Regions from separate parts of the Sodalis praecaptivus genome, predicted to be linked through region 3. Evidence: predicted binding sites of a transcription regulator. Region 3 holds the regulator's gene; each other region holds the start of a gene.
The links. Region 3 encodes PurR, which represses purine synthesis genes. Its sites were predicted from a motif close to CANGCAAACGTTTGCNTG; they were not measured.

Region 1 (8,127 bases), 400 kb from region 3:
TTATGCCAACATCATCGGGAAAAACAAACCGGCTTATTCCGAAATAGACGGATAATTTAAAATCAGCCAAATTCAATGACCTGCGATAATTTCACTGTTCCGCATCAGGGAGTGATAATTATTCCTCGCTTGGAATTGATAGGGATTATTATTTGCATTCTTAATTAACCATTATTTCCCGCACCACGCTGTATCGCCACGGCAAAGATGCCAAAAACGAAATAGAAACGATTATTATTCACCCCTTCCCACCGGCGGCTTGCAAACCGTCGCCGGCTGCTTTATTTTGTACGCCGAACCGCAATGAACCGGGAAGAGTTACGATGACGTACAATTTAGCCACCCTTGATGAGCCAACGCGCGATAAAATCAACGTCGACCTGGCGGCGTCTGCCGTGGCGTTCAAAGAGCGCTATAACATGCCGGTGGTGGCGGAACAGGTGGAGCGGGACCAACCCGCGCAGTTACGCGACTATTTCCGTAACCGCGTGGCCTTCTATCGGCAGGCTTCACTCAACTTCTCCCGCCTCCCTTACGAGCCGCGCAAATAATCCTCCCCAAAGCGGAGGGCTGTGCGCCCTGTGCCACAGTGTGGTGTCTCATCGCCGTCTATTCCTGGGGGTAACCCCCTCGCCTATGCGCGAAGGGCTAAGGGCGACGTGAAGGTTATGCCGCATTTTCCGTTTTGCGGCGTGTGCATGCAATTGCCGGGCGCGCACGGCCTCCTTTCACGCGGCGGCATGCGTCGCGCGATAACTGGCGCACCCTGCGCCGCGTTTCGCTGACGCTCCCGGCACCGCAAGGCCCGTCATGCTATTTCGGCACCAAATAGCACAATTTGTGTTGCCAACGACCGACAATCGGCAGTTAATAAATCCAGCATTTCCTGTCTGCCACTGAGAGGTCATTATGAGTAAGGGAATGGATCGTAAAAAAGACACCAAGAAGAAACCGTTGAAAACCCCGGAAGAAAAGCGTGCCGAAAAGCGCAGCAAAAAGGCGCCTGCCGACATTGTGTGATGCCTCGCCGCTTCCTTTCCTATCAACCCGCCCTCGCAGCGGGTTTTTTATTGCCGCTTAAGGCGTCATAATAAGGCAACTTTGCCAGCACAGGACCAATTATGACCTTTCGCGTGATCGATACCGAGACCTGCGGCCTTGACGCAGGCGTCGTGGAAATCGCCTCGCTGGACCTTAGCGATACGGGCATCAGCAATGTGATGAGCGATCTGGTGAATCCGGGACGCCCCATTGGACTGGACGCGATGGCTATCCACCATATCACCGAAGAGATGGTGGCGGATAAACCGCGCATCGCGCGCGTTATCGGCCGTTACCAGGGCAGCGCCTATTATGTCGCGCATAATGCCGCCTTCGACAGGCGGATGTTGCCGGAGATGAACGGTGCGTGGATCTGCACCCTGAAACTGGCGCGCAAATTGTACCCCGGTATCAAGTACGGCAATCAATATCTGCGTTATGCGCTTAAGTTGCAGGTTGCGCCGCCGGCGGGGCTCTACCCCCACCGGGCGTTGTACGATTGCTACGTCACCGCCGCCCTGTTGATGAAGATACGGCAGGATTCCGGCTGGAGCCCCGAAGAGATGGTGGCGATAAGTAATGAAGCCACGTTACTCTCCAGCCTGAAATTCGGTAAGTACCGCGGCCAGCCGCTGGCGCAGATCGCCCGTGATGACCCCGGTTATCTCCACTGGCTGCTGGCCAATTTGCGCGATTTATCCGCCGACCTGCGTTATAGCCTCAACTACCATCTCTCCGGGGCAGCCAGCGAAGCACAACGCCATGCCGAGGGACATACCGGGGAGTAAAGCTGCACGACGCGGCTCTCCGACGGTTAAGCGGGCCCCGTCGGCGGGCTGCCGGCGGCTTTGGCCAGCGCCAGAATAAAGGTATATTCCATCGATACTCCTTCATAGCCTTTGAAGCGACCGGATTTGCCGCCATGGCCGGAGTCCATATCGGTGCACAGCAATAGCAGATGATCGTCGGTTTTCACTTCACGCAGTTTAGCCACCCACTTCGCCGGCTCCCAATACTGCACCTGCGAATCATGCAGGCCGGTGGTGACAAGTAAATGAGGATAAGCCTGCGCACGTACCTGGTCATAAGGGCTGTATTGCAGAATATAACGATAGAAGGCTTCCTCCTGCGGATTTCCCCACTCCTCATATTCGCCGGTCGTCAGCGGAATGGATTCATCCAGCATTGTGGTCACCACATCCACGAAGGGTACCTGGGCTACTACACCTTTGAACAGCGCCGGCGCCATGTTGATGACCGCCCCCATCAACAGCCCACCGGCGCTGCCGCCCATGGCAAAGGCCTGCTCGGCATCGCCATACCCTTGACGCAACAGTTCGCGGCTGATGTCGATAAAATCGTTGAAGGTATTCATCTTGTTAAATAATTTGCCGTCCTCGTACCACTCTTGGCCGAGTTCGCCGCCGCCGCGTATGTGCGTCAAAGCAAAGACGAAGCCGCGATCCAGCAGGCTCAGCCGGCTGGCGCTGAAGTCCGGGTCCATACTGCTGCCGTAGGAGCCGTAGCCGTAAACCAGCAGGGGATTGCAGCCCGGCTTAAACAAATCCTTGCGGTAAACCAGCGACACCGGCACCTCGACGCCGTCGCGGGCGGTGATCCAGAGCCGTTCGCTGCGATAATGGTCCGCCTGGAAGTTTTTCACCTGCGTTTGCTTGAGTAGCGTGCGTTCGCCGGTATCCAGATTCATCTCGAATAGCGTCGTCGGCGTCGTCATGGAGGAGTAACCGTAACGCATCTGCGCGCTTTCCGGGTCGGGGTTGTACGCCAGCCAGGTCACGTAGGTGGGATCATCAAACGCGATGCCCTTTTCTTCGCCGGTCGACCAACGGATTTGACGCAGGCTGGTGAGCCCCATATGGCGCTCCTCCAGCACCAGCCAATCGCGAAACAGCGTGAAGCTCTCCAGTACCACGTCCTTGCGCGCCGGGATCAACGCCTGCCAGAGCTTTTCCTCACCGGTTTCGCCGCGATACAGCGCGAAATTTTTACCGTCGCGATTGGAGCGGATGTAGAAGTGGCCCTGATAATGATCCAATGAATATTCGTGGTCGTGCCGCCGCGGCAAAAACCGATGCGGTTTCGCCTTGGGATCGTCGGCGTCGAGCAGCAGAATTTCACCGGAGGTGGTGCTGCCGAGGGCGATAAGAATATAGCGCTCCGACGTGGTCTTATGCACGCTGACATAAAAGGTGTCGTCTTGCTCTTCATAAATCAGCTCGTCCTGCGTGGTCGGCGTGCCCACCACATGGCGCCATACTTGATATGGCAACAGCGTCTTTCTGTGCTTGTGGACATAATACAGCACCCGCGAGTCGTTGGCCCATTCAAAACTGGACGACGCATGTTCAATGACTTCCGGAAACCATGAATCACGGGCTAAATCCTTAAAACGCAGCCCATAGAGGCGGCGGGATAAAAAATCTTCCGCGACGGCCATAATACGATTATCGGGGCTGATTTCCAGCGCACCCATGGTATAAAATTCGCTCTGGGCTGCGCGTTGATTGCCGTCAAGCAACACCTCCCACTCGCCTTGCAAATTGGCCGATGCCGGCTGACGGGTGTAGATGGCGTATTCATTACCCTCTTCGTAGCGACTTTGATAGCGATAATCCCGACGGACGTAGGGTACAGAACGATCCTGCTGGGGTATGCGCTCCACCATTTCCGTGAACAGTTGATGCCGCAACGCTTCATGCTCGGCCATCATCATTTCGCCGTAGGTATTTTCCCGCTTGAGATAATCCAGCACCGCCGGATCTTCACGCTTATCATCGCGTAACCAGTAATAGTCGTCCACACGGGTGTCGCCGTGTAGCGTTAACGTAAAGGGTCGTTTTTCAGCTTTGGGTGGCAATGTCATACGGCAATTCCTTATTCTCTATAAAAATAGAGTGGCACGAATATGGTGCTATGCCAAGCGCAGCGGGAACCAGCGCGGCAGCGTGGATCAGGCCGCGCCGCTGCGCTTGTCAGGGCCGAGCCGGCGCGGCGCGGGCATGGGCGCAGACCAAAGCGAGGGGTTCACAAAAGGAAAAGAAATAGGCTGCGTCGCCGTCACGGCACCGGCACCCGCGTGGGGCGCCGGGGAAAATCATTTATTTAACCGGTAGGTGATTTCACCTTTGGTGCAGTCGAGCGTAACGGCATAGTTCAGGTCCTGCTCGTTACCGCGCACCTTAAGCGGCGCCTGCCAAACATCACCCACGCCGGTAACGTCTTCCGGGTTTACCCAAGCGTTGATATTTCTGCCGCCGGCCGCCTGCTGGTCCTGTTCGGAGCGCTGAAACCGGTTTTCGGTGTAATCCTGATCGATAAGCTCCGCGACCTGGGCAGCGTTGAGATCGGGACAAGGGGCGACTTTGGCGATTTCAGGCGTGGCGGCGGCGGGCCCGGGTTTGGTGCTTTTCGCTTTGGCCGCTTTATCCGCCGCTGCTTTTTTGGCTGCCGTACGCTTGTCTGCCGCAGCAGCCCCATTGGCGCCGCTCTTGGGCGCACTTGCTACGGCCGGCTCTTTGCCGTTTTGGCCAGCGGCAGCGTTGTCGTCGTTGCCTTTGCCGTTGCCGGCGGGCGCAGCGCTGCTGGTATTGCTTTGCGGGGCGGCATGGTCACCGTCGCCGTTTGACGCGGGCGGAGTGTCTGGCGCATTGGCGCTGCCGCTGGGTGCGGCGCTCGTCGCATTGGCACTGCCGCCCGGTGCGGGCGAGGTGCCTGTGCCATCGCCGCTGCCGTTTGAGGCGGCATTGTTCTCATCCTGAGGTTGCGGGGTGTTGGCACCGGGGGGCGTGATGGGTTGTTGGCTATCGCCGGCCGCCTGCTGCGTTGACTGCCCGGTCGTATCCTGCGCAGGGACGGGGGTCGGCGTTTCATCATCTGCCCGCGCCGATATTGACGATACCAATAGTCCCGCCACCAGCATCCCCACCACCCTGTTTCCCGTTTTACGCATAGTTCCTCCACGTGATCAGTTAATCTTTTTCACCTCATTAGATGATAATAGCCGGTTAAAAATTCCGTGCGAAACTGTTTTATTTCAAAAGCTTTAAATAGTTGCTTATTCATGGTTCCTCGCGAAGGCTTGCCGCGTCTTAGGGAGCCCGGATGGAACGCCCCGCGTCAATTGCGCGCGGCATGTTCCTAGCCGACAAGGGAAATAATCCCGCGCAACGGGGTAAGCCACAACGCTGCTCGCCAGCGGGGAAACGCGCCCCGCAACGGGGTAAGCCGCAACGCTGCTCGCCAGCGGGGAAACGCGCCCCGCAACGGGGTAACCCGTGCTGCCTGCGGTCGCGCGGCATGAGAGTTAACGGTTCCAGCGCGGCGAGAGTAAGCGACGCGCAAGCTCCGTGGGGGGTGACGGATGCATAGGCAAACGTTTTCGTTTATACTGCGCGCAATTTTTATGACCTCGGGTAAACCAAATGATCACCATCGGAACGGCACGTCGTCCGGGAGCAACGCGTGTCATGTTGCTCGGATCGGGCGAATTGGGTAAAGAAGTCGCCATCGAATGCCAGCGTTTGGGGGTGGAGGTGATCGCCGTCGATCGCTATGCCGATGCCCCGGCGATGCACGTCGCCCATCGTCACCACGTCATTAATATGTTGGATGGCACGGCGCTGCGCGCCGTAATCGAACACGAGCGACCGCATTATATCGTGCCGGAAATCGAGGCTATCGCCACCGACATGCTGGTCACTCTCGAACAAGAAGGCCACCGCGTAGTGCCCTGCGCCAACGCGACGCGGCTGACGATGAACCGAGAAGGCATCCGCCGGCTGGCGGCGGAAACGCTCGCCCTGCCCACTTCGCGCTATCGCTTTGCCGCCGATCGGGCGGCGCTGGACCAGGCAATAGCGGCTATTGGCTACCCTTTTATTATCAAGCCCGTCATGAGCTCCTCCGGTAAAGGGCAAAGCCTCGTGCGCGAAGCGGCGCAGCTGGATGCGGCTTGGCAGTATGCGCAACTCGGCGGCCGCGCCGGCGGCGGCAAGGTTATCGTTGAAGGGCTGGTGGCGTTTGATTTTGAAATCACCCTGTTGACCATCAGCGCCGTGGACGGCATCCATTTCTGCGCGCCCATCGGCCATCGCCAGGAAGACGGCGACTACCGGGAGTCGTGGCAACCACAACAAATGAGCGCGCTGGCGCTGGCGCGCGCGCAGGCGATTGCCGCTAAGGTGGTGAGTGCGCTCGGAGGCCACGGTCTGTTTGGCGTGGAGCTGTTTATTTGCGGCGACGAGGTGATTTTCAGCGAGGTGTCCCCCCGCCCTCATGACACCGGCATGGTCACCTTAATTTCGCAGGACTTATCGGAATTCGCCCTGCATGTTCGCGCCTTTCTTGGACTACCGATAGGCACCATTCGCCAATATGGCCCGGCGGCGTCGGCGGTGATCTTGCCCGAACTGGACAGTGACAACGTCCGCTTCAGCGGCCTGGAAAACGCGCTGAGCGCGGGGCAGCAGATCCGCCTGTTTGCCAAGCCCAGCCTCAACGGCAAACGCCGGCTGGGCGTGGCGCTCGCCGTGGCGCCCACGGTAACAGAGGCCGTCACGGTAGCAAAAGAGGCCGCCGCCGCGGTGAACGTTATCGGTTAAAGGTGTCTGACGCCGCGGCGAACGTATCGGCTAATGGTCGTCAGGGGCCGCGGTGAACGTATTGGCTAATGGTAGTCAAGGGCCGCGGCGAACGTAACGACTAATGGTGGTCTGAGGCCGTCGATGCCGGTCATGGGTCGGCGGCCTCAGCGCCCAGGCTCACGGTCATGGCCGGTGCGGTTTCGGTGAACGCCGATTTGCCGGTCGGCGCCGCACAGGAAGCCCAGCAGGCCCATAATACCGGCGCACAGGCTACAAATGAGCAGCGGCCAATACCAACTACCCGCGAGGTCATGCAGTGCGCCCATCAGCATCGGTCCCACCGCCGCCAGCAGATACCCCACACATTGCGCCATTCCCGACAGCGCCGCCGCCTGGTGAGACTCCGCCGCGCGTAAACTAATAAACGCCAGCCCGAGAATCATCGCCGCGCCGGTGCCGACACCCAACAATACGGTCCAAACCACGACCCCGGCGGGCCATAACGCCAGCCCCGCCAGCGACACCAGCGTGACCAGGCCGGTCGCACAGGCAAGCAAGCGCTGGTCTTTCATCCGGGCGATGACCGGCGCCAACAACAGCCCCGGCACGGCGGTCGCGAGCTGCATAAGGCCATGCAAGGAGCCCGCATAAGCGGCGCTGTAACCCGTCTCGGTAATCATGGCCGGCAACCAGCCGACCGCGATATAGTAAATAAACGAATTCATGCCGAGAAACAGGGTGACCTGCCACGCTAGCGGCGACCGCCAAATACTGCCGCGATGCAAGATCCCGGCCGCACCCGGACCGCCCGTATGCCGATGCGTCGTAATCTGCGGCAGCCAGCACAGCATTGCCAGCAGCGGCAACGTCGACAGCAACACCAGCGACAGCCGCCAATTGCCTTGTAGCGCCTCGGTCAGCGGCACGATACCGGCCGATCCCAGCGCGGCGACCATCCCCATGACCACGACGTAGGCCGCGGTCATCGCGGCGATACGCCCTGGGAAATCCCGTTTCAGCAAGCTCGGCAACAGCACATTGCCCACCGCAATGCCGGCGCCGAGCACAAACGTGCCCAGATACACACAAGCAATCTGGTCGATGGCGCGCAGCAACGCGCCGGCAATCATCACCGCCAGCGCGGCGAACAGAGCTTTCTCGATACCCTGCCGGCGGGCCAGCTGCGCCGCTAAGGGGGATACCAGCGCGAAGGCGAGCAGCGGTAGCGTCGTCAACGCCCCCGCCGCCGCGGTGCTGAGGGCAAAACTCTCGCGGATTTGCGTCACGATCGGCGCCACGCTGGTCACCGGGGTACGCAGGCAGGCCGCTATCAGCAAAATGCCGCCGATAAGGATAAGACGCCCGGTAGCGCGGGGAGGAAAAGGGGTCGGTGTGTTAGCCAAAAAACGTACTCCTGATGTCATGATTGCCCTGCTACTCTACCGTCTTGCGCCGCCAATTAATTGAGATAAAATGACTAAAA
Region 2 (8,127 bases), 1.0 Mb from region 3:
TCTTCATTGGCCATAATGGCGAACGGGCAGGTTTCGGTGCTGGCGACGGTGACAAAATCCGCCGGAATGGCGGTAACCTTGTCGCCATGGCTCATCCAGACATCCAGCAGCGGCGCGCCGCCGGTGCCGATGTCGTCCTGGATGTCGCGCACCAGCAAACTGTCGGTCAACACTTCTACCTGGGCATAACCAAATTCGCGCTGGGAAGAGCCCTGCACTTTACCGCCGAGCTGCATCGCCATGGTTTGCATGCCGTAGCAAACGCCCAGCACCGGCACGCCCGCTTGAAACACATAGTCCGGCGCGCGCGGGCTGTCTTGCTCGGTGGTGCTTTCCGGGCCGCCGGAAAGGATAATACCGCTGGGATGGAATTCGCGTATTTGCGCTTCGGTTACATCCCATGCCCAAAGTTCGCAATAGACGCCAAGCTCACGTACCCGGCGGGCCACCAGTTGGGTATATTGCGAGCCGAAGTCCAGAATCAGAATGCGGTGTTTATGGATATTTTCTGTCATTGATGGCGTATTCCGAGAGCGTATAGCAAAAAAAGGTCACTGCCCGGCCGGGAAAGTACCGAGCAGAATAGCGTCGGGCCGCCGAGCTGGCACGGCCCGCGCCGGGGAAATTCGTTAACCCATGCGGTAGTTCGGGGATTCTTTGGTGATGGCGACGTCATGAACGTGGCTTTCCTGAATGCCGGCACCGCTGATACGGACAAATTCCGCTTTGGTACGAAGGTCGTCGATAGTAGCACAACCGGTCAGCCCCATACAGGAACGCAGGCCGCCCATTTGTTGATGAACGATTTCCTTCAGGCGTCCTTTATACGCCACGCGGCCTTCGATGCCTTCCGGCACCAGTTTATCGGCGGCGTTGTCGGTCTGGAAATACCGGTCCGATGACCCCTTGGACATCGCGCCCAGCGATCCCATGCCGCGGTAAGATTTGAAAGAGCGGCCTTGGAACAGTTCGATTTCGCCAGGGGATTCTTCGGTACCCGCCAACAGCGATCCCACCATAACGCAGGCGGCGCCGGCGGCGATGGCTTTGGCGATATCGCCGGAAAAACGGATGCCGCCGTCGGCGATAACCGGGATCCCGGTACCTTCCAGGGCTTCGACCGCATCAGAAATAGCCGTGATCTGCGGCACACCCACGCCGGTGACGATGCGGGTGGTGCAAATGGAGCCGGGGCCGATGCCCACTTTCACCGCGCTGACCCCCGCCTCGACCAGCGCGAGCGCGCCGGCGCCGGTAGCAACGTTGCCGCCGATAATTTGCAGGTCGGGGTATTTGGCGCGCGTGTCGCGGATACGCTGCAGCACGCCTTCGGAATGACCATGGGAAGAGTCGATAAGCAGGACGTCAACGCCGGCGCTCACCAGGGCGTCGATGCGCTCTTCGTTACCGGCTCCAGCGCCTACCGCCGCGCCGACGCGCAAGCGGCCGTGTTCATCTTTACAGGCATTGGGTTTGCGTTCGGCCTTTTGGAAATCTTTTACCGTTATCATGCCGAGCAGATGAAATTGCTCATCCACCACCAGCGCTTTTTCGACGCGCTTTTCGTGCATTTTGGCCAGCACCACTTCGCGGGCCTCGCCTTCTTTAACCGTCACCAGGCGTTCTTTCGGCGTCATCACGGCGGAAACCGGCTGGCTAAGATCGGTGACGAAGCGAACGTCGCGACCGGTGATGATCCCGACCAGTTCATTATCTTCCGTTACCACCGGATAGCCGGCGAAACCGTTGCGCGCGGTGAGTTCTTTTACCTCGGAAAGCGTAGTACTGGGCGTCACGCACTGGGGATGGGTTACGACGCCGCTTTCATGGCGTTTTACGCGACCTACTTCCTCGGCCTGGCGTTCGATAGACATGTTTTTGTGAATGAAGCCGATACCGCCTTCTTGCGCCAGCGCGATAGCCAGGCTGGATTCGGTTACCGTATCCATTGCCGCGGACAGCATGGGTATATTCAGGCGTATTTTCTGAGTCAATCGGGTGCCGAGATCGGCCGTGTTGGGCAGTACCGTGGAGTGAGCGGGAAGGAGCAGAACGTCGTCGAATGTCAGAGCTTCTTTAGCAATACGTAACATAGCAATATCTCACCAAGGTGGATGTGAAACAGATAAAATATTGCCGTGGCATTATACAGAACGTAATCGGTTGCCTCCAGCACTATTTTCAAAAAATCCTTGCTTACCGTTTCGCAATGAGTAATATCAATCGATTAAGACTTTGCAATGGAGTTTGATCCCGCTCACATGTCTACCCCGCCCACTTCCCTGATTTTTACCGTTAGCCGTCTCAATAAAACGGTACGCGAGCTGTTGGAAGGCGAAATGGGTCAGGTGTGGTTGACGGGAGAAATATCCAATTTTTCCCAACCTGCGTCGGGTCATTGGTACTTCACACTCAAGGACGACCGCGCCCAGGTGCGCTGCGCCATGTTTCGCAACACCAATCGCCGCACCACGTTTTCGCCGCGCAACGGTCAACAGGTATTGGTGCGCGCAACGCTCACGCTGTATGAGCCGCGCGGCGACTATCAGCTTATTGCCGAGAGTATGCAGCCGGCCGGCGACGGGTTACTGCAACAGCAGTTCGAGCAGCTTAAACAGCAATTAAGCGACGAAGGACTGTTCAGCCAACAGTATAAGCAGCCGCTGCCCAGCCCGGCCCGCCGGGTAGGGGTGATTACCTCCGCCAGCGGCGCGGCGCTGCACGATATTTTGCAGGTGTTGAAACGCCGCGATCCGTCGCTGCCGGTGGTGGTTTACCCCACCGCGGTGCAGGGGCAGGAAGCGCCGGTGCAGATCGTGCGCGCCATCGAAACCGCCAATCGTCGCGCTGAGTGCAATGTGCTGATCGTCGGTCGCGGGGGCGGTTCGCTGGAGGATCTCGCCAGCTTTAACGATGAACGGGTGGCGCGGGCGATTTTCGCCAGCCGCTTGCCGGTGGTCAGCGCGGTCGGCCACGAGACCGACGTAACCATCGCCGATTTTGTCGCCGATTTGCGCGCGCCAACGCCGTCGGCGGCGGCCGAGCTGGTAAGCCGCAACCAGTTGGAACTGTTGCGTCAATTGCAGTCTCAACGGCAGCGGCTGGAAATGGCGATGGATTATTTCCTCGCGCAGCGCCAACAACACTACGGCCGTCTTCAGCATCGCCTGCACCAGCAGCATCCTCAATTACGACTCGCCCGCCAGCAAACCGCGCTGATGGCCCTGCGCCGCCGCCTGGACGACGGCCTCCAGGGGCAACTGCGCCAGGCGCTGCGCCGTCACGACTATTTGCGGCAACGTTTGCAGCAGCAGGCGCCCACGGCGCGCATCAACCGTGCCCAGCAGCAATTGCAGGCGCTGCGTTACCAACTAAGCCAGAGCATAAGCCGCCCCCTAAGTCGGCAAAATAATGCCTTTGTGGCGCTCTGCTCCCGGCTGGAGGGCGTTAGCCCGCTGAAAACCCTGGCGCGCGGGTTCAGCGTCACGACCGATAGCCACGGCGCGGTGGTGAAACAAACCCGTCAACTAAGCGCCGGCGATCGTCTAACGACACGGTTGAGCGATGGTTGGGTGGAGAGCCAGGTCACCCAGATTACCCGGCAGCCGGCGAAACGCCAGCGGCGCTCAAAGGACTGATGCCACGGCGCGCCCTGGCGCCTGCCCCCACCCGCCACGGTGCTCAGTCCATGACCGAAGGTTACCGCAGCGCCGTACGCCCTGCATGACCGCACGCCCTATTACGCCACGCATATTGCTCAGCACACAAGTGCGGGATCCACCGCAACATCCCGCGCCCGGCCCAGAGAGCCTAGGCTGCGGTGCGCTTCCCACAAGCCTCCTTCCCCCACGCGGGCGTGCCGCCCCGGCACCATGACGCATTTTTCATTATTGGTCCGCCCGTCACGGCCGACCCTGAACGTCCCCCGCCGAACGGTCGGCGGCGTTGCGACACAGTTGGTTGAAGCCGGCGCCGATAGCCAGCAGCAGGCAGGTACCGAGGAAGACCGGGCGCATACCCAAATGGCCGCCGACCACCCCGCCCAGCAGCGGCCCGGTTACCTGGCCGACATACTGGGCGGAGGTCGACAGGCCCAGCACGCCGCCGACCTTCGCCGCCGGTACGCTATGGCGAATGACGCTGGCGATACAGGGTAGCAGCCCGCCCAACGCCAGCCCCATGCAAAAGCGCAGCGCCACCAATTGCCAACCGGCGGTAACGAACGCCTGCGGGATAAGCAACACCGCCGCCACCAGCAAACAACCTATGATCACTCGCCAATGGCCTACCCTGTCCGCCAACCGTCCGAGCCTGGAGGCCGATAGAATACTGCCCAGCGCCGCGGCAGCCATTACCAGACCGGCGACAAACGTCACCTGCTGGCCGCTTACCAGCTGCGCGACATACAGCGTGATAATCGGCTCGATGGACATATTCGCCAGCATCAGCAATGTGCCGGTAATCAGCATTGCCATCACCGGCAGGTTGCGCCAGGGGCTAATGGCGGGAGAAGTCGCGGCGGCAGCCGGACGCGAGGCGCTGCCGGGGACTTCTTTTAGCAGCACCACCGTGGCCAAAAAGGCGATAAAGATCGCCCCGCCCGCTAACATAAAGGTAGCGCGGATGCCGATGAGCGGCGGCAGCGTACCGCCAATCAGCGGTCCGACCAGATTTCCCGCCATAATGCCGGAGGAGAGCATGCCCAGCGCCCATCCCGTGCGGGCTTTGGGGGTTTGGGTAGCGACCAGGATAGTGGATCCGGAGGCGTATCCACCCAGCAAACCGGCCAGCAGGCGCAGCGCCACCAGTTGCCATACGCTTTGCGCCATGCCGAGCAGCGTCATCGCCACCGCCATACCGAGACTGGCCCGGATGAGCATTAGCTTGCGGCCGTAGCGATCCCCTAATCGTCCCCAAAGCGGCGCGGTCAGCGCGGCGGTGAAAAAGGCCGCGCCATAGGCCACCCCCGACCACTCGCTGATAGCCGCATGGCCGGTGACACCGAGTTGCTCAACGTAAAGAGGCAGAAACGGCAATAGCAACGTCATCGCGACGATAGTGGTAAAGGAACCAAACACACAGACGACTAAATTGCGCCGCCAATAATCATTGTCATCGGGCGCTGTACTACCGTTTTGCATCGGAGCAATCCTTCATCAAGGGTAAGACAGGGAAACATCTTCGCGCTTGGCGCCGCAGCGTGGGCGGCGCCCCATGCGCGCCGGGCGTTATTGCGGCGATAGCGATAAATGGAAAAAGAGGGAATCGACCGCCATCAAGGGAAATGCGGCGGGCAGGTCATCGCGGGTAACGGCGCTAAACCCCTGTTTGCGGTAAAAATGCTGGGCGGAAATAAACTGGTTGGTGGTGCCAAGATAGATATCGCTAATGCGATGCGTGCGGGCATGGGCGCGCGCCTGGTCCAGCAGCCCTGCCGCCACCAACAAAGGCGCGCCGCGGTAGCCGGATTTAACGAACATTTTACGCAGCGCGGCCTGGCCGGCGCCGATATCTTTCAGACCCACGGTGCCCACTACTTCTCCCTGGTGGCAGGCCACCCAAAACCCGCCGTTGCCGGATTGGTAAAATCCCCGGATATCCTGCAGATCGGGTTGGTCGGCGGCATTGATAGCGATGCCGAATTCTTGTTGCTGGATAGGCAGAATGATGGCCGTCACCGCCTGCCTGTCCCGCTCCCGATACGATCTGATTTCAATCATCTGTCATCCCCTGGCATCCCCAGGCCCGTCAATTGACGTTGCTCGTCCCCACAGCAGCGGCGCCGTGGGGCGAAAGCGCGGCGGGGCAACCTGATTACCCCTGTAGTAATAAAAATCATATCAGCGGCCGGGCAATGAAAACAACTTTATCGCGGGCGGTTCGCCCGGACCTAACATTATGAGATGCTAAAAAATGTATTTTTATAGTATTTAAAACCGTTACTTTATTTTTATGCAGTGGATCACACTTAAAATCCTTGTTATAGCTTTAAAATAAAGATGGTAAATTTTGGTTAATCATATGTTAACCATCAATTTATCATATGATTAATTTTCATCAATTTCAATATCTTATCAATCATTAGCATTCGTTACTGTTAGTCTCAGTTGCAATAATTTTGTAGTTTACTTAACCGGTAGTGACTAATAGAATCGAAGAGTATTAGCAGACCTCCCTGGGCGCCAATCCGAACGAAAATGGCCCGGGCGTCGGCTTCATTTTTTTTAAAAGAGATACTGCGCATGAAAGAGCATTTTATCGCAGCCCTTGGTATGACTCTCTCTGCGTCAGCCAAACAGCAGCAGGTTGCGGATAAACCCCCGGTAGACATCGTACTGATTGGCGGCGGAGTCATGAGCGCCACGCTGGGAACCTATCTGAAAGCGCTTGAGCCGGGCTGGACGATTCATATGTATGAACGCCTGGAAAAAACGGCGGAAGAAAGCTCCAACGGCTGGAACAATGCCGGCACTGGTCATGCCGCTTTTTGCGAGCTGAACTACACGACCCTCACCCCAACGGGTACGGTGGATATCGCTAAAGCGGTCGCGGTAAACGAATCTTTTGAAATCTCGCGCCAGTTCTGGGCCTATCTGGTTAAACAGCAGATCCTCACCAATCCGCATACCTTTATCAACGATGTGCCGCACATGAGCTTCGTCTGGGGCGAGGATAATATCCGCTTTTTGCGTCAGCGCTTCGATGCGCTACAAACCAGTACGCTGTTTCGCGGCATGGCCTACTCCGAAGATCCCCAGCAGATCCGCGCGTGGGCGCCGCTGGTGATGGACGGGCGCGATACCTTCCAAAAAGTGGCCGCCACCCGCATGGACATGGGCACCGACGTGAACTTCGGGGAAATGACTCAGCAACTGCTCGCGGCGCTGCAGCTTCACCCTCAGTTCCATTTGCATTTGCAGCATGACGTGGTGGATATCAAGCGCAACGCCGACAACACCTGGAACGTGCGCGTCGCCGACGGCGGCAACGGCGGTCGGCAGTCCACGGTGCGCGCCCGCCATGTTTTTATCGGCGGCGGCGGCGCATCGTTGACGCTGTTGCAAAAATCCGGCATTCCCGAGGTGAACGGCTATGCCGGCTTCCCGGTGGGCGGGCAATTTCTGGTGGCAACCAACCCTGCGGTCGTTGGCGATCATCACGCCAAAGTGTACGGTAAAGCCTCGGTCGGCGCGCCGCCGATGTCGGTGCCGCATATCGATACCCGTATCCTGGACGGCAAGCAAGCGCTGCTGTTCGGCCCCTTTGCCACTTTTAGCAGCAAATTCCTCAAGCGGGGCTCCTGGCTGGATCTGTTCCATTCACTTACGCGACAAAATCTGTTGCCCATGCTGCGCGTCGGTCTGGATAACTTCGCGCTGATGAGATATCTCATCAGCCAGCTGTTGATGTCGGATAAAGATCGCCTCAACGCCCTGCGCGAATATTATCCGCAGGCCAATATGGCGGATTGGTCGCTGATTGAGGCCGGCCAGCGGGTGCAGGTCATTAAAAAAGACGCCGGCAAAGGCGGTATTTTGCAGTTCGGCACCGAAGTGGTCAGCTCGGCCGACGGCTCGCTGGCGGCGTTGCTTGGCGCCTCGCCCGGCGCTTCCACCGCGGCGCCCATTATGCTGGAGCTGTTGGCGTCCATGTTTAAAGAACAGGTTGCCAGCGACGCCTGGCAGCGCAAACTTAAAGAGATGGTGCCCTCCTACGGCCAGACAATCAACGGCAACCTGGCGCTGACCAACGAGATCCGCCGCTATACCTCCGAGGTGTTGGGACTGACCTTTATCGAAGCCAAGCCGCTGCCCGGCGAGTCGGCGGACGGTAAATGGGAAGGGCTACAGAAAGCGATATAAGCCGATGAATCGCGCGCTGTGGTATCGCCGCTTCGGCCATCCCGAAGCGGTCCTGTCACTCGAGACCGCGCCGCTGTCAACACCCGGCGCCGACCAAGTGCAGGTCATGATGATTGCCGCACCCATCAACCCCTCCGATGTGATCCCCATTACCGGCGCCTATGCGCACCGGGTCCAGCCGCCGCGGGTCGCGGGCTATGAGGGGCTCGGCCAGGTGGTCGCAACATCAAGCACCTCGCCCTTTCGCCTTGGCCAACGGGTACTG
Region 3 (8,127 bases):
TGGCTGAAATAGACGATCTGAACACCCTCCGCGCCCGCTTTCGCGGCTTTTATCCCGTTGTCATTGATGTGGAAACCGCGGGATTCAACGCCGGGACCGATGCCCTGCTAGAAATCGCCGCCGTCACCCTGAAAATGGATAATGACGGCTGGCTGCACGCCGACAACACCCTGCATTTCCACGTCGACCCTTTCCCCGGCGCGCTGCTGCAGCCGGAAGCGCTGGCCTTTAACGGTATCGATCCGCACAACCCCCTGCGCGGCGCGGTAACCGAATATGAAGCCTTGCATGAAATCTTCAAACTGGTACGTAAAGGAATTAAAGATCAGGACTGCAACCGCGCCATTATAGTCGCCCACAATGCGGCTTTTGATCACAGCTTTCTCATGGCCGCCGCCGGTCGCGCCGGCCTGAAACGCAACCCTTTCCATCCCTTCGCCACCTTTGATACGGCGGCGCTCAGCGGGCTGGTGCTCGGCCAGACCGTACTGGCGAAAGCCTGTAGCGCCGCCGGCATTGCCTTTGACAGCGGTGAAGCGCATTCGGCGCTCTATGATACCGAACGTACCGCGACCCTGTTTTGTGAATTGGTCAATCGCTGGAAACGTCTGGGCGGCTGGCCGGTCGCACTACCCGCCACGGGTGACGCCGAAGAGGAGGCTTGCGCCGCGCAGGATCGCGCCAACCCCGCTATCGATCTGTAAACGCTGCCACGCCGCGGGCCGTCCGCGCGGACAATGACAGGGCTTTGGCGCTTGCAGGGCACACCACCTGCCCGTCCCCGGGGCGTCATGGGGATGGTACGGCGCCTTGGCGCTTGAGAGGTTGCCTAGCGAACGCCGCAGGGCATGCCGGGCGGCGATGACGCCCGCACTGCCCCGCGCCCGGCACGCTGAGAGGCAAAAAAAACCACCCGCTGTGCCTTGGGTGGTTTTGGGTGCGATAGCGCCGAGGCGGTCTCTCGGCCGTGGCGCATTAGCGCCGGACGGCATCGGGACGGCGCGCTATAGTGCGCACATTCCACCCGTTACTGCGCGTTATCCGCTTGCGAATTGTATTTTACCGCCGTTTCTTTAATCAGCGGCTGCAGCTCGCCGCGCTGGTACATTTCAATGACGATGTCGCAGCCGCCGATAAGCTCGCCGTCCACCCACAGCTGCGGGAAGGTCGGCCAGTTGGCGAATTTTGGCAGTTCAGCGCGGATATCCGGATTGGTCAGCACATCGACATAGGCAAAACGCTCACCGCAGGCGGACAGCGCCTGTACCGCCTGGGCGGAAAAACCGCAGCCCGGTAATTTAGGCGAGCCCTTCATGTACAGAAGAATCGGATTCTCGGCGATCTGTTGCTGAATTTTTTCGATAGTCGTGGTCATTGTCTCGCTTCCTTAAGCCAGTGGCTGGCTTTTATTTATCATGCATCGGGTCTGACGTAATTCACTATTCTAACGATTCCGGGGGGAACATTTAAATGCTTTTTTCACGTTAGCCCCGCAGGCGGGCTTCAGCCGCCCCGGCCGTGATACAACGGGCACGAACGCCGGGTCTGCCCTTGCGGCGGCGCAGATTTGCGACTAGGGCGTTTAACGGGCTGTAAAACCGTTGCTTTTTACGGCTGCCCGCGCGCAAAAATGCCGCATCGCGCATGTTATTCACGTTTATTCACAATCTGTAGGAAAATACGGATGCATTAGAACCGCAAATAGCTTAAATTCAGCTGAGCCGTCATTTTCCCCCGACCTTGGGCCACAGAGGATAGCGTTTATCATGCGTTTATGCTTTACGCTTTTTGTGCTGCTGTTTACCCAGCTCTTTCTCAATCTCGCGCACGCCGCGCCGAATGCGGGAGTCAATGCCGATCAACGTAAATCGCAGGCCAGCGCGGCGAAAACCGATGACCGACGCAAGCGCAAGCCCGTTAAGCTGCAAAAAAAGACCCGCAGCACCGAGAGCGAGCATTTGGGTAATCCCAAGTTAAAATCCGCCGTGGTGAAACCCCGCAAGGCCGTCGCCACCAAAACGCCCCCCGCCGACACAGCGCCAACCGCCGGCAAAACCACCGCCGCAAAAACGCACGCCGCCGGGCAGCGGGCGAAAACGAAAAGCGTCACCAGCGATAAAACCGCCGCCGTGAAGGTGGGTAAAAGCCCCATTACGTCTTCCCGCCGCCAACGTGAAAATACGCGTCTGGCGCATAACCAGGCCGCCGGCAAAGGGCTGAAGAAAGCCTATGGACGCCATCGCGGCGGCGCGCAAGCCCGGACGACGGCCATGGCGGCAGACGCGCAGCCATTGCGCATGAGCGAAAGCCACAAGGTTCGCTACCAGCACGCCAAATTAACGGCGATGGCCAAACTGATGTCGCAGGTGGGCAAGCCCTATCGTTGGGGCGGTAAATCGCCGACCACCGGATTCGATTGCAGCGGGTTGATTTACTACGCCTATAAAGACTTAATCCGCGTGCCGCTGCCCCGTACCGCGAACGAAATGTACCACCTGCGGGATGCAGCGCCGGTGAAAAAGAGCGAGTTGGAAAGCGGCGATCTGGTCTTTTTCCGCATCCGCAACCGCGGCACGGCGGATCATGTCGGGGTTTATCTGGGCAATGGCCGTTTCATTCAGTCACCCCGCACCGGGCGTGACATCCGTATCAGCTACCTGAGCGAAGATTATTGGCAGGATCATTATGTCGGCGCCCGCCGCGTGATGACGCCCACCACCATTCGCTGACGGCCACGCGCGACAGCCTCTCCCCCTTGCCGTCGCAGCGTAGGTCCTAAGGGCCTTTTGACGTCCGCGCCAGTTCACCGTGCCGATCCGCGCGCCGTTCCTGGGCCGCAATTCGATCCAGCTCCCTAGAAGTGGTTTAAAGATGACAAAAAAAAGGGCCTGGAGCCCTTTTTACCGTCTGGGTGAAGTTTGGCGCGGCGCCAAACGCGATCAATTCAATACGGCGGTAAAGCTGAAGATAATAATGACCAACAGCGAAAAGACGGTAGTCGTTAACGACCAAGCAAAATCGCGGCTCATGATATTTCCTTTTAACGCTTCTGCGTCAGGTGGCTAAGTTAGTCGGTATTCGTTCTCTATCTTGCCATAACCGTGGCCAAAAAGCATGTCCCGCCGGCGGCTCAACGCATATAACGCTTTCACTTTCTCGACAAATCGAGGAAAATTGCCTTTTGTTGGCAGGCAAACGATTCACATAGCATTATCCCCTGCTGCCGAGGGATCCAGGAGTAGTTTAGAGATGGCAACCATAAAAGATGTAGCCAAACACGCGGGGGTATCAACGACTACGGTTTCCCATGTGATTAATAAAACCCGCTTCGTGGCGCCGGAGACCAAACGCGCCGTATGGGACGCCATCAAACAGCTCAGCTATTCCCCCAGCGCGGTGGCGCGCAGCCTGAAGGTCAACCGCACCAAATCCATCGGTCTGTTGGCCAGCACCAGCGAAGCCCCCTATTTCGCCGAGATAATTGAATCCATAGAGCATCACTGTTTTGCCAAAGGCTACACCCTTATCCTGTGCAATTCCCACAACGAAACATCGAAACAGCAGGCCTATTTGCAAATGCTGGCGCAAAAGCGGGTCGATGGGCTGTTGGTGATGTGCGCCGAATACCCCGAAGCCCTGTTGCGGCTATTGGAAGAATATCGCCATATTCCCATGGTGGTGATGGATTGGGGTGAGGTGCGCGGCGATTTTACCGATACTATCGTCGATAATGCCTTTGCCGGCGGTTATATGGCCACCCGCTATTTACTCGATCGCGGCCACCGGGATATTGGCGCCATTCCCGGCCAGCTGGCGCGCAATACCGGCGGCGGGCGCCACCGCGGTTATCTTCATGCGTTAAAAGAGGCCGATATTCTGCCCAACCAGGCCTGGATTGTTCAAGGTGATTTCGAGCCGGCTTCCGGTTATCGCGCCATGCAACATATTCTGGCCCAGTCCCACCGTCCCAGCGCGATATTTTGCGGCGGCGACGAGATGGCGATGGGCGCATTGTGCGCCATCCACGAGCATGGGCTGCGCGTACCGCAAGACATTTCACTGATAGGCTACGATAATGTCAGCCACTCGCGGTATTTCACCCCCGCGCTTACCACGGTGGATCAGCCCAAGGCCGTATTAGGGGAATCCGCGCTGACCATGCTGCTTGATAGGATCATCAGCAAGCGGGAAGCCGCGCAGACGATCGAGGTTCATCCCACCCTGGTGGAGCGCTGTTCGGTGGCCGATGGCCCCTACCGTAACCGCTAATCCAGTGCCGTCGATGGCTGAGGCCCCGTGTTTGCGGCGGCATTGGCCATTATGCACGGCGTTTTACGCGCTACCTGGCCGCGTCAATTTCCCCGCGACGCGGAAATGAATAATAACTCTTTAGGCGCACTAACTCTTTGAGGAGTGTAACTGTTTCCCAAAGTTATCATTAACTTAGGCTATTATTCCTATTGCTGTTTTTGGAGTTGTCTAAAGCCGGATGCAGGCTTATACTCAATTACGTTAACAATTATAACGAGTTGTTTATTCATTTTGCTTTAGGGACCTGATGTTTACTCATGCATGCTTTTTTCGTGCAAAGCAGCCGGTTTAACAACCATTCTGAGTTTCTATTCCTCTGTTAATTTGTCGTATCAGACACCACGGCTTACCGTGGATTCTTATAAAAGCTCGCAGGCAGCGCCTGGCTCTTCCTGACGAGGTATTTTTAGAAGAAAGGTGATGGAGAAGCTATGAGTTCCTCGTGTGTTGAAGACCTGAGCTTTCAGGATAACGCTTGGTATCGCATCGTCCATGAATTACTCGCTGAAGCCGACATTGAAATCAATGGATCCCGTCCATTCGATATTCGCGTCAACAACCCGGATTTTTTTAAGCGCGTACTACAGGACGGTTCACTGGGTTTAGGTGAAAGTTACATGGATGGCTGGTGGGATTGCGAACGGCTGGATATGTTTTTTCAGCGTGCGTTGCGCAGCGGACTGGAAAATAAGCTCCCCCATCATTTAAAAGATACCCTACGCGTCGCCGCGGCGCGCCTGACTAATCTCCAATCGCGCAAAAGGGCCTGGATCGTCGGTAAAGAACATTACGATTTAGGCAATGACCTCTTTTCGCTGATGCTCGATCCGTATATGCAATATTCCTGCGGTTATTGGCCTCATGCCGCCAGCCTTGAGCAGGCCCAGCAAAATAAACTGGAGATGATTTGCCAGAAACTGCAATTGCAGCCGGGGATGTCGCTATTGGATGTCGGTTGCGGCTGGGGCGGTCTGGCGAATTATGCGGCACAACATTATGGCGTTAAAGTCCACGGCGTCACTATCTCGGCCGAGCAGCAAAAGCTGGCGCAAACGCGCTGCGCAGGGCAAGATGTCACGATTTTGTTGCAGGATTATCGCGATTTAAATTTGCAATTCGATCGCATTGTCTCGGTAGGGATGTTCGAGCACGTGGGGCCGAAAAACTACCCAACCTATTTCGATGTGGTGGCCCGTAATCTGAAACCCGACGGTCTGTTTTTGCTGCACACCATCGGCGCGAACCGGACCGATATGAATGTGGATCCGTGGATTAACAGATATATCTTCCCGAACGGCTGCCTGCCGTCCGTACGGCATATTGCCGATGCCAGCGAGCCCCATTTCGTCATGGAAGACTGGCATAATTTCGGCGCGGATTATGATCGCACGCTCATGGCCTGGCATGAACGCTTCATCGCCGCCTGGCCGACGTTGCAGGGCAATTATTCCGAACGTTTTTACCGCATGTTTGTTTACTACTTACAGGCCTGCGCCGGCGCGTTCCGCGCCCGCAATATCCAGCTATGGCAGGTTCTGTTCAGCCCTCGGGGCGTCGAAGGCGGTCTGCGCGTCGCGCGGTAAACAACGTTGCGCCGTCATGGCTGCCGGCGCATATGACGGCGCTGTCAGACCGCGCCGCCGCCCATCTGGGTCAGGCGCGCTCGCGCGCCGCCAAAACCCGCTCTACGGTGTCGACAATCGCCTGCGTCTGCGGGTCAATTTCGATATTGACGCTATCGCCGAGTCGTTTCTTACCGAGCGTGGTGCGCAGCAACGTTTCAGGAATTAAATGTACGCAAAAACGGTTGCCCGCGACTTCGCCTACCGTCAGGCTAATACCGTCAACGCCGATATAACCCTTATGCAGGATGTATTTCATCAGCGCCCTGTCCGGCAAGGAAAACCAAATTTGCCGATTGTTCTCCGAGGTCACGATTTTGGTCAACTCGGCGGTGCAGATAATATGCCCTGACATCAGATGACCGCCAATCTCCGCCTGCAGGGTCGCAGCCCGTTCCAGGTTGATCTCATCGCCGACCTTAAGCGTGCCTAAGTTGGTCAGCCGGAGCGTTTCTTTCATCAGATCGAAGCTGACCACGTCGCCCGCGATGCCGGTCACCGTCAGGCAACAGCCGTTATGGGCCACCGACGCGCCGATGGTCAAACCCGGCAACAGCGCCGCCGGCAGGCGGACGTGATGGGTACGAAAATGGTCTTTTTCCTCAATCGCGGTAATGGGCGCGGTGGCCTGAACAATCCCCGTAAACATGCGTTTTCCTCATCTGGCTACACCGAATAACTCGGCGCTCAGTTTGCCCCATAATATGACGAATTCCAAATACTGACAGGATACCATAGAGGCTATGCCCCTTATATCGCGTCATTTTCCTGCTATCTTCGTCGACAAAATGCATTACACTATGCCGCTAAAAGGATCCAGCCATGTCAACGCGTGCGGGTTCCATTAATAAATTCGGTTCGTCACTCGCAACAAAGGTGTCCGCGTGCAAAATTATGTTAAGGAAGCGCGTATCTTACTGGCTTTGGCCATCCCGGTAATTTTCGCCCAAGTATCGCAAACGGCGATGGGGGTCGTGGATACCATTATGTCCGGCTCGGTAAGCGCCACCGATATGGCCGCGGTAGCGGTGGGCACCTCCATTTGGCTGCCGGTCATTTTGTTCGGTCACGGCCTGCTGCTGGCGCTAACGCCGGTTATCGCGCAGCTCAACGGCTCCGGACGGCGAGACCGGATTGCCCATCAGATACGTCAGGGCTTCTGGCTGGCGCTGGGCGTGGCGCTGGTCATCATGGTGCTGCTGTATAATAGCCATCTTGTCATCGAGCATATGCACAGCGTCGAGCCGGCGCTGGCGGAGAAGGCCGTCGCCTTCTTGCGCTGTCTGCTGTGGGGCGCGCCGGGCTATCTGTTCTTTCAGGTACTGCGCTGCCAGTGCGAAGGTCTCTCCCGCACCAAACCGGGCATGGTGATAGGCTTCATCGGTTTGATGAGCAATATTCCCATCAACTATGTTTTCATTCACGGCAAACTCGGCATGCCGGCGCTGGGCGGCGTCGGCTGCGGCGTCGCGACCGCGTCGGTTTACTGGATAATGTTTTTGCTCTTGCGCGCCTATATGCGCCGGACCAGCTCATTTCGCGATTTGCGCTTAACCGGCGGGCTGCAAAAACCCGATCCAATAGCGCTAAAGCGACTGTTCACGTTGGGATTGCCGGTGGCGCTCTCGCTGTTTTTCGAGGTCACCTTGTTTGCGCTGGTGGCGCTACTGGTCGCGCCGCTGGGCATCATCGCGGTGGCCGGCCATCAGATCGCCTTGAATTTCAGCTCGCTCATGTTTGTGCTGCCGCTATCGATCGGCGTGGCGGCCACCATCCGCATCGGCTTTCGCCTGGGGGAAGGCGATGTTGAGCAGGCGCGAGTCAGCGCCAGGGCCAGCCTGATGATAGGCGTCACGCTGGCCTGCTGCACCGCCCTGTTTACCAGTCTGCTGCGTGAGCGGATTGCGCTCTTGTATAACGATACGCCGGCGGTCGTGGCCATGGCCTCGCATTTAATGCTGCTAGCGGCCCTCTATCAGATTTCTGATTCCATCCAGGTTATCGGCAACGGCGTGCTGCGCGGCTATAAGGATACCCGGTCGATCTTCTTTATCACCTTTACCGCCTATTGGCTGCTCGGCCTGCCGTGCGGGTACGTGCTGGCGCTGACGGATTGGCTGCGACCCGCCATGGGTCCCAGCGGTTTCTGGATTGGGTTTATTGTCGGTCTGACCTCAGCCGCCGTTTTGATGAT

Region 1: purT (formate-dependent phosphoribosylglycinamide formyltransferase) is a predicted target of PurR. The motif match lies at 5,428-5,445, and genes of this name have one in related genera.
Region 2: guaB (IMP dehydrogenase) is a predicted target of PurR. The motif match lies at 2,153-2,170, and genes of this name have one in related genera.

Annotation. Positions count from the first base shown of each region.
Region 1 is NZ_CP006569.1:1,938,989-1,947,115, reverse strand. It holds gene SANT_RS08635 (DNA polymerase III subunit theta) at 324-551, shown strand; gene exoX (exodeoxyribonuclease X) at 1,122-1,829, shown strand; gene SANT_RS08625 (S9 family peptidase) at 1,856-3,925, opposite strand; gene SANT_RS23810 (protein YebF) at 4,157-5,011, opposite strand; gene purT (formate-dependent phosphoribosylglycinamide formyltransferase) at 5,484-6,662, shown strand; gene SANT_RS08610 (CynX/NimT family MFS transporter) at 6,809-8,047, opposite strand.
Region 2 is NZ_CP006569.1:1,288,806-1,296,932, reverse strand. It holds gene guaA (glutamine-hydrolyzing GMP synthase) at 1-515, opposite strand, end outside; gene guaB (IMP dehydrogenase) at 630-2,093, opposite strand; gene xseA (exodeoxyribonuclease VII large subunit) at 2,262-3,638, shown strand; gene SANT_RS05760 (MFS transporter) at 3,903-5,141, opposite strand; gene SANT_RS05755 (GNAT family N-acetyltransferase) at 5,229-5,720, opposite strand; gene mqo (malate dehydrogenase (quinone)) at 6,243-7,862, shown strand; gene SANT_RS05745 (zinc-dependent alcohol dehydrogenase family protein) at 7,867-8,127, shown strand, end outside.
Region 3 is NZ_CP006569.1:2,337,741-2,345,867, forward strand. It holds gene rnt (ribonuclease T) at 1-704, shown strand, start outside; gene SANT_RS10355 (Grx4 family monothiol glutaredoxin) at 1,028-1,375, opposite strand; gene SANT_RS10360 (C40 family peptidase) at 1,767-2,729, shown strand; gene SANT_RS24095 (YnhF family membrane protein) at 2,940-3,029, opposite strand; gene purR (HTH-type transcriptional repressor PurR) at 3,250-4,269, shown strand; gene cfa (cyclopropane fatty acyl phospholipid synthase) at 4,743-5,894, shown strand; gene SANT_RS10375 (riboflavin synthase) at 5,965-6,582, opposite strand; gene SANT_RS10380 (MATE family efflux transporter) at 6,818-8,127, shown strand, end outside.